One region of the Ensifer sp. ENS03 genome, then DNA from elsewhere that is predicted to be linked to it. Evidence: riboswitches for the same ligand, from Rfam matches in the RefSeq annotation. Region 1 holds a riboswitch; the other holds the start of a gene.
What was found. Region 1 has a riboswitch for thiamine pyrophosphate ahead of thiO (glycine oxidase ThiO). Riboswitches for the same ligand answer to the same signal wherever they lie in the genome.
Positions count from the first base shown of each region.

Region 2: it holds a riboswitch for thiamine pyrophosphate, as region 1 does, so the genes downstream of both, thiC (phosphomethylpyrimidine synthase ThiC) here and thiO (glycine oxidase ThiO) in region 1, are expected to answer to the same signal.

Region 1 covers NZ_JACVAV010000003.1:448,477-452,128, reverse strand. The annotation lists gene bioB (biotin synthase BioB) at 1-684, opposite strand, end outside; TPP riboswitch at 1,110-1,230, shown strand; gene thiO (glycine oxidase ThiO) at 1,392-2,363, shown strand; gene thiS (sulfur carrier protein ThiS) at 2,360-2,557, shown strand; gene IB263_RS14920 (thiazole synthase) at 2,561-3,334, shown strand; gene IB263_RS14915 (thiamine phosphate synthase) at 3,331-3,652, shown strand, end outside.
Region 2 covers NZ_JACVAV010000003.1:590,272-593,923, reverse strand. The annotation lists gene IB263_RS15545 (ATP-binding protein) at 1-559, shown strand, start outside; gene IB263_RS15540 (sigma-54 dependent transcriptional regulator) at 563-1,927, shown strand; TPP riboswitch at 2,025-2,153, shown strand; gene thiC (phosphomethylpyrimidine synthase ThiC) at 2,244-3,652, shown strand, end outside.

The DNA of each region.
Region 1 (3,652 bases):
CGGCAGATTGGCGAGCGTCACCAGCATGGAGATCCGGTCGTCGGCGGTTTCGCCCATGCCGAGAATGCCACCGGCGCAGACCTTGATGCCGGCGTCGCGGACATTCGCGAGCGTCTCCAGCCGGTCGGCAAAGCTGCGGGTGGTGATGATCTCGCCGTAGAAGCGTTCGGAGGTATCGACATTGTGGTTGTAGTAGTCGAGCCCGGCCTCGGCGAGCCGTGCGGACTGGTCCGGCGTCAGCATCCCGAGCGTCATGCAGGTTTCCATGCCAAGAGCCCGCACACCGCCGATCATGGCGACGATCGCGTCCATGTCGCGGTCCTTCGGGCTGCGCCAGGCGGCCCCCATGCAATAGCGCGTCGCACCGCCGTCGCGCGCCTGTCGCGCCTCGGCAAGCACACGCTCGACCTCCATCAGCTTCGATGCCTTGAGCCCGGTCGGATAGTGGGCGGACTGGCTGCAATAGCCGCAATCCTCGGCGCAGCCTCCGGTCTTGATCGAGAGCAGCCGGCTCATCTGGATGGCGTTGGGATCGAACTGCGCACGATGGACCGTGTGTGCGCGGTAGAGCAAATCGTTGAACGGCAAATTATAGATTTTTTCGGCTTCCGCTTGGGTCCAGCGGGATTCGCCCGCGTCACCCGGGGTAAAATTAGCGCCAGTTGATAGGGTTCCGTCCAGCATTTCGGCTCGTCCTCCAGGTCATTGCAAACGCGAAATAGATAGAATCTGATATTATCTATAATTTTATCGACCAACAAAGTTCGCAAGCACCCAGATGGAGAGTTTCTGTTAGAACATACCCTTATGGTTGTATTTTTGACCGTGAGTGAATCTGGAAACCGCCGAGACGGGGCAACAATCACCAATCAATCGGTCGCAGCTCCCATTTCCGAAATCGGGCGTACCGCACCCGAGAAACAAGGACGCGGCTGGGCTTCTCCGGTGTTTTTCGACCCGCTCCACCCGGTTGCCCTACCTCCTTTCATCACGCCGCCAACGCTTCCGCTTTCTTGTCGAAAAATTATAGATAATTTTTTCGGCAGATGAGATCACATAGCACACGAATGCTGGCTCTTGACAAAAACCGCCCCGAACGGTCAGCTTGGAGCATTCACCAGGGGTGTCCCGCCAAGGGGCTGAGATTCTGCTATGCGGTTTGCGCGGCGCAGTGACCCGTTGAACCTGATCCAGTTCATACTGGCGTAGGGACGGTGCAGACATCGCTGCCGCAAACGTCGCGTTCACGCGACCATTCAACGGCAAGGCGTCCTTCCCCTTCCTTCGCTCGTGAACTGGGTCTCCACAATCGGAGCCTCGGCATGCACACCGCCAACACCATCCCGCTTCCCTCACGACGGCCCGCCCACGCCTCGCGGGAACACTGAGCCATGCGGATCCTCGTCAAAGGTGCCGGCGTCGCAGGGCTCTGTCTGGCGCATGAACTTAGCGCCCGCGGTGTCGCGGTGACGGTTGTCGAGCAAAAGCCAGGCTTTGCCGGCGCGGCCTCCTGGTTTGCCGGCGGCATGCTGGCACCCTGGTGCGAACGCGAAAGCGCCGAAGAGGTGGTGCTGACGAAGGGCATCGGCGCCATCGACTGGTGGGACGACGCCCTGCCAGGCGAGGTTTCCCGAAACGGCACGCTTGTCGTCGCCCCGCCACGGGATGCGGGCGAACTCAAGCGCTTTGCCTCACGCACCTCCGGCTTCGAATGGCTCGACGCCGCCGCGATCGAACGGCTGGAACCGGCGCTTGCCGGACGTTTCCGCGAGGCGCTGTTTTTTCCCGGTGAGGCGCATCTCGACCCGCGCCGGGCGCTGAGCCGGTTGCGGCAGAAGCTTGTCGATCACGGCGTCACATTCCTCGATGAGACGAGCGACGATGGCCACCACGATCTCGTCGCCGACTGCGCCGGCGCGGCACGCGTCGGCGAAACGCCGGGCCTGCGGGGCGTGCGCGGTGAAATGCTCTACCTGCAGACAAGCGACGTGGAGCTGTCGCGGCCGGTCAGGCTCATTCATCCCCGCATCCCGCTCTACATCGTGCCGCGCGGCGGCGGCCTCTTCATGTGCGGGGCGACGATGATCGAGACGGATGACGGCGGACCGATCACCGCCCGCTCCCTCATGGAACTGCTGAACGCCGCCTATGCGCTGCATCCGGCCTTCGGCGAAGCGCGCCTCTTCGAAACCGGCGCCGGCGTCCGCCCCGCCTTCGCCAACAACCTGCCGCGCGCCCTGCGCACCGGGCAGACCATCACGATCAACGGACTTTACCGCCATGGCTTCCTGCTTTCACCGGCCCTGGCGGCGGAAGCAGCCGACCTCGCGCTTGCGCAGGACCTGAAGGGAGATGCCGCATGAGACTGACCGTCAATGGCGAGGATCACGACCTCGCCGTCACCACCCTCGCCGAGCTTCTGGCCGCCCTTGATTTCGAAGGCGACTGGCTCGCCACCGCCGTCAACGGCGAACTGGTGCACCGGGCCGACCGTTCGGGTCATGCGCTCAGCGACAGGGACCGAATCGAAATTCTCTCGCCGATGAAAGGAGGCTGAGACATGCTGACGCTTTATGGACAGGACCTGCGCTCACGGTTGCTGCTCGGCACCGCCCGCTACCCCTCCCCCGCCGTTCTGGAAGATGCGGTGCGATCGTCAGGCACTGAGGTCGTCACGGTCTCGCTCCGGCGCGAAACCGCCGGAGGCCGCCAGGGCGGCGCCTTCTTCGAACTGATCCGGGCGCTCGGCGTGCACGTGCTGCCGAACACCGCCGGCTGCCACTCGGTGTCAGAGGCGGTGCTGACGGCCAAGATGGCGCGCGAGGTCTTCGGCACCAACTGGCTGAAACTCGAAGTGATCGGCCACCACGATACGCTGCAGCCCGATGTCTTCGGGCTGGTCGAGGCGGCGCGCATCCTCTCGGCCGAAGGGTTCGAAGTCTTTCCCTACACCACGGATGATCTCGTGGTTGCCGAACGGCTCGTGGAAGCCGGCTGCAAGGTGCTGATGCCCTGGTGCGCGCCGATCGGCAGCGCCATGGGGCCGCAAAACATCCAGGCGCTCAGGGCAATGCGGGCCAACTTTCCCGATGTGCCGCTGATCGTCGATGCCGGCATCGGCCGGCCCTCGCACGCAACGAGGGTGATGGAGTTCGGCTTCGATGCCGTCCTGCTCAACACCGCTGTAGCCGGCGCCGCCAAGCCCGCGCTGATGGCCGCTGCGTTCGCGGGCGCGATCGATGCCGGCCGGCAGGCCTTCGAGGCGGGCATGCTCGAACCGCGCGATTTTGCCGTCCCTTCCACCCCCGTCATCGGAAAGGCGGTGTTTGCGTGAAACTTGACCCCTTCTATCTCATCGTCGACAGCGCGGATTGGATCGAGCGGCTGGTGCCGCTCGGCGTCAAGCTGGTGCAGCTACGCGTCAAGGATCGTACGGAAGCGGAGATCCGCCGCGAGATCCGCGCGGCCAAGGCCGTTTGCGACGAGCAGGGCTGCCAGCTCATCGTCAACGACTACTGGCAACTGGCGATCGCGGAAGGCTGCGACTTCGTCCATCTCGGCCAGGAGGACCTGGCGGAGGCCGACCTTACTGCAATCCGCGCCGCCGGCCTGAAGCTCGGACTCAGCACCCATGACGAGACGGAACTGGAGA
Region 2 (3,652 bases), 140 kb from region 1:
CGGCCAGCAGCAGACCGCGGTCGAGAACCTTGTCAGCATCGCCGAACTGACCGATCGGGTCGGCACCATCACCGACGAACTCAGAAGCTTCGCTCGCAAGGGCCGCTTCGTCGCCGAGCCGACGCCCATGCGCGACGTGATCGAGGGGGCGATGATGTTGCTGCGCAGCCGCTTTGCCGGCCGCATGGATGCGATCGTCATCGACCTGCCGGAAAATGGCCTCAGCGTCCTCGGCAGCCGCATCCGGCTCGAGCAGGTGCTGATCAACCTTTTGCAAAATGCCCTGGAAGCGCTCGGCACGCGCAGCGGCGCCGAGATCCGCGTGCGCTGCGAGGACGGTCCCTCCGGGACGGTTTTGCTCGTCGTTGCCGATAACGGCCCAGGCATTCCCCTGCACATCCACGAGGATCTGTTCACGCCGTTCAACACCTCGAAGGATGAAGGGCTCGGCCTCGGCCTTGCCATCTCCAAGGAGATCGTCGCCGACTATGGCGGCGATATCACCGTCGAAACCAGCGACAGGGGCACCGTCTTCACGGTTCGCCTGAAGAGGGCCTGAGCGATGCAGCCGACCGTCTATCTCGTCGACGACGACAACCATCTGCGCAAGGCGATGACGCAGACGCTGGAACTCGCCGGCCTCGCCGTTACCCCTTTTGCCAGCGCTGCCGAAGCGTTGAAGACGCTGGATGCGAATTTCGACGGCGTCGTCGTCAGCGATATCCGCATGCCGGGCATCGACGGCCTCGCCTTCTTCCGCCGCATCGAAGCTTTCGACGCGGATCTGCCGGTGATCCTGGTGACCGGCCATGGCGATATCCCGATGGCAGTGCAGGCGCTGCAGGATGGCGTCTACGACTTCATCCCCAAACCCTTTGCCGCCGACCGGCTGGTGCAGAGCGTGCATCGCGCGCTGGAAAAACGCCGGCTCGTGATGGAAAACCGCGCGCTGAAACGGGCCGCCGAGACGGCCGGCGACAACCTGCCGCTGATCGGCCAGACGCCGGTCATGGAACGTTTGCGCCAGACGATCCGGCACATTGCCGATACCGATGTCGACGTGCTCGTCGCCGGCGAGACGGGCAGCGGCAAGGAGGTGGTGGCGACGCTGCTCCACAATTGGAGCCGACGCCGCAACGGCAACTTCGTGGCGCTGAATTGCGGGGCGCTGCCCGAAACGGTGATCGAAAGCGAACTCTTCGGCCACGAACAGGGCGCCTTCACCGGCGCCTTGAAGAAGCGCATCGGCCGGATCGAGCATGCGAGCGGCGGCACGCTGTTCCTCGACGAGATCGAGGCGATGCCACCGGCGACTCAGGTGAAGATGCTGCGCGTTCTGGAAGCGCGCGAAATCACGCCGCTTGGCACCAACCAGGTTCGTCCGGTCGATATCCGCGTCATCGCGGCTGCCAAAATCGATCTTGGCGACCCGGCGCAGCGCGGCGATTTCCGGGAAGACCTCTACTTTAGATTGAATGTCGTAACGCTGTCGATCCCGCCGCTGCGCGAACGCCGAGACGATATCCCGCTGCTCTTCTCGCACTTCCTGACCCGGGCGGCCGAGCGCTTCAAGCGCGACGCGCCTGTGGTCACATCGGCCGTGCAGAGACATCTGATGACGCATGCCTGGCCGGGCAATGTGCGCGAGCTCTCGCACTTTGCAGAACGCGTGGCGCTTGGTGTCGAAGGTCCGCTGGGACAGCCGATTGCGCCCGCCGAACAGTCTGGATTTGCGCTCCCGGAACGGCTCGAACGCTACGAGGCGGAGATCCTGAAAGAGGTGTTGCGGGCTCAGCGCGGCGACGTCAAGGCGACGATCGAGGCGCTCGGCATTCCGCGCAAGACCTTCTACGATAAGCTCCAGCGCCACGGCATCAACCGTGCCGATTACGCCGAGCGGGCCGCACCGGAAAAGGCCGGCCGCTAGCGTCAAATCCGAATCCGCAAACACATGCAATAGGTGCATCTTTGTCGGCAGGCGAATTCACGCTTGACGACCCGGGCCGATCGATGGCTATGATCTAGGCATTCACCAGGGGGGTCCCGCAAGGGGCTGAGATTCTGCTGGATGGCCGGATTGCCGGCTGTGGCGCAGTGACCCGTTGAACCTGATCCAGTTCATACTGGCGTAGGGACGGTGCAGATATCGAAGCCAGGATTCCGTGCGTCCAGCATCTGGCGGAGCGTCTTTCATCCTTCCGGCATCAGAACTGGGTCTCCAATTGCAAACTTGGAGCCTTGTCATGAATATTGCCACCAAACCCGCAGCCCTCACGGTCACGCAAGGACCGCTTCCCGCCTCCCGCAAGATCCACAAGCCGGGCGTGCTTCATCCGGATATCCGCGTGCCGATGCGCGAGATTGCGCTCCACCCGACGTCGGGCGAGCAACCGGTTACGGTCTATGATTCCTCCGGCGCCTACACCGCCGACGACGCCGAGATCCGCATCGAGGACGGCCTGCCGCGGCTGCGCCGCAACTGGATCGTCGACCGCGGCGATGTCGAAACCTATGAGGGACGCGTGGTCCGCCCCGAGGACAACGGCTTTGTGAGCGGCGACAGGCTGACACCGACCTTCCCGTTCCAGCATGCGCCGCTGAAGGCCACGGGCGGCCGCGCGGTGACCCAGCTTGCCTATGCCCGCGCCGGCATCATCACGCCGGAAATGGAGTTCGTGGCGATCCGCGAAAATCTCGGCCGCGACGCGGCGCGTGCGAAGGTCCGGGACGGCGAAAGCTTCGGCGCCCACATCCCCGATCACGTGACACCCGAATTCGTGCGCCAGGAAATCGCCAGCGGCCGGGCGATCCTGCCTGCCAACATCAACCACCCGGAATCCGAGCCGATGATCATCGGCCGGAACTTTCTGGTGAAGATCAACGCCAATATCGGCAACTCCGCCGTCACCTCGTCGATGGCGGAAGAGGTCGAAAAGATGGTCTGGGCGACGCGCTGGGGCGCCGACACCGTCATGGACCTTTCGACCGGCCGCAACATCCACAACATCCGCGAATGGATCATCCGCAACTCACCGGTTCCGATCGGCACCGTGCCGCTTTACCAGGCGCTGGAAAAGGTCAACGGCATTGCCGAGGACCTCACCTGGGAAGTCTATCGCGACACGCTGATCGAGCAGGCTGAACAGGGCGTCGACTATTTCACCATCCATGCCGGCGTCCGGCTGCACTACATCCCGCTCACCGTCGATCGCGTCACCGGCATCGTTTCGCGCGGCGGCTCGATCATGGCCAAGTGGTGTCTGCATCACCATCGCGAGAGCTTCCTTTACGAGCATTTCGAGGAAATCTGCGACATCTGCCGCGCCTATGACGTCTCCTTCTCGCTCGGCGACGGCCTGCGCCCCGGCTCGATCGCCGATGCCAACGACGCGGCACAATTCGCCGAACTCGAAACGCTCGGCGAGCTCACCAAGATCGCCTGGGCCAAGGATTGTCAGGTGATGATCGAAGGCCCCGGCCACGTGCCGATGCACAAGATCAAGGAGAACATGGACAAGCAACTCGCCGTCTGCGGCGAGGCGCCGTTCTACACACTCGGACCGCTGACGACGGACATTGCGCCCGGCTACGACCACATCACGTCGGGCATCGGCGCGGCGATGATCGGCTGGTTCGGCACCGCCATGCTCTG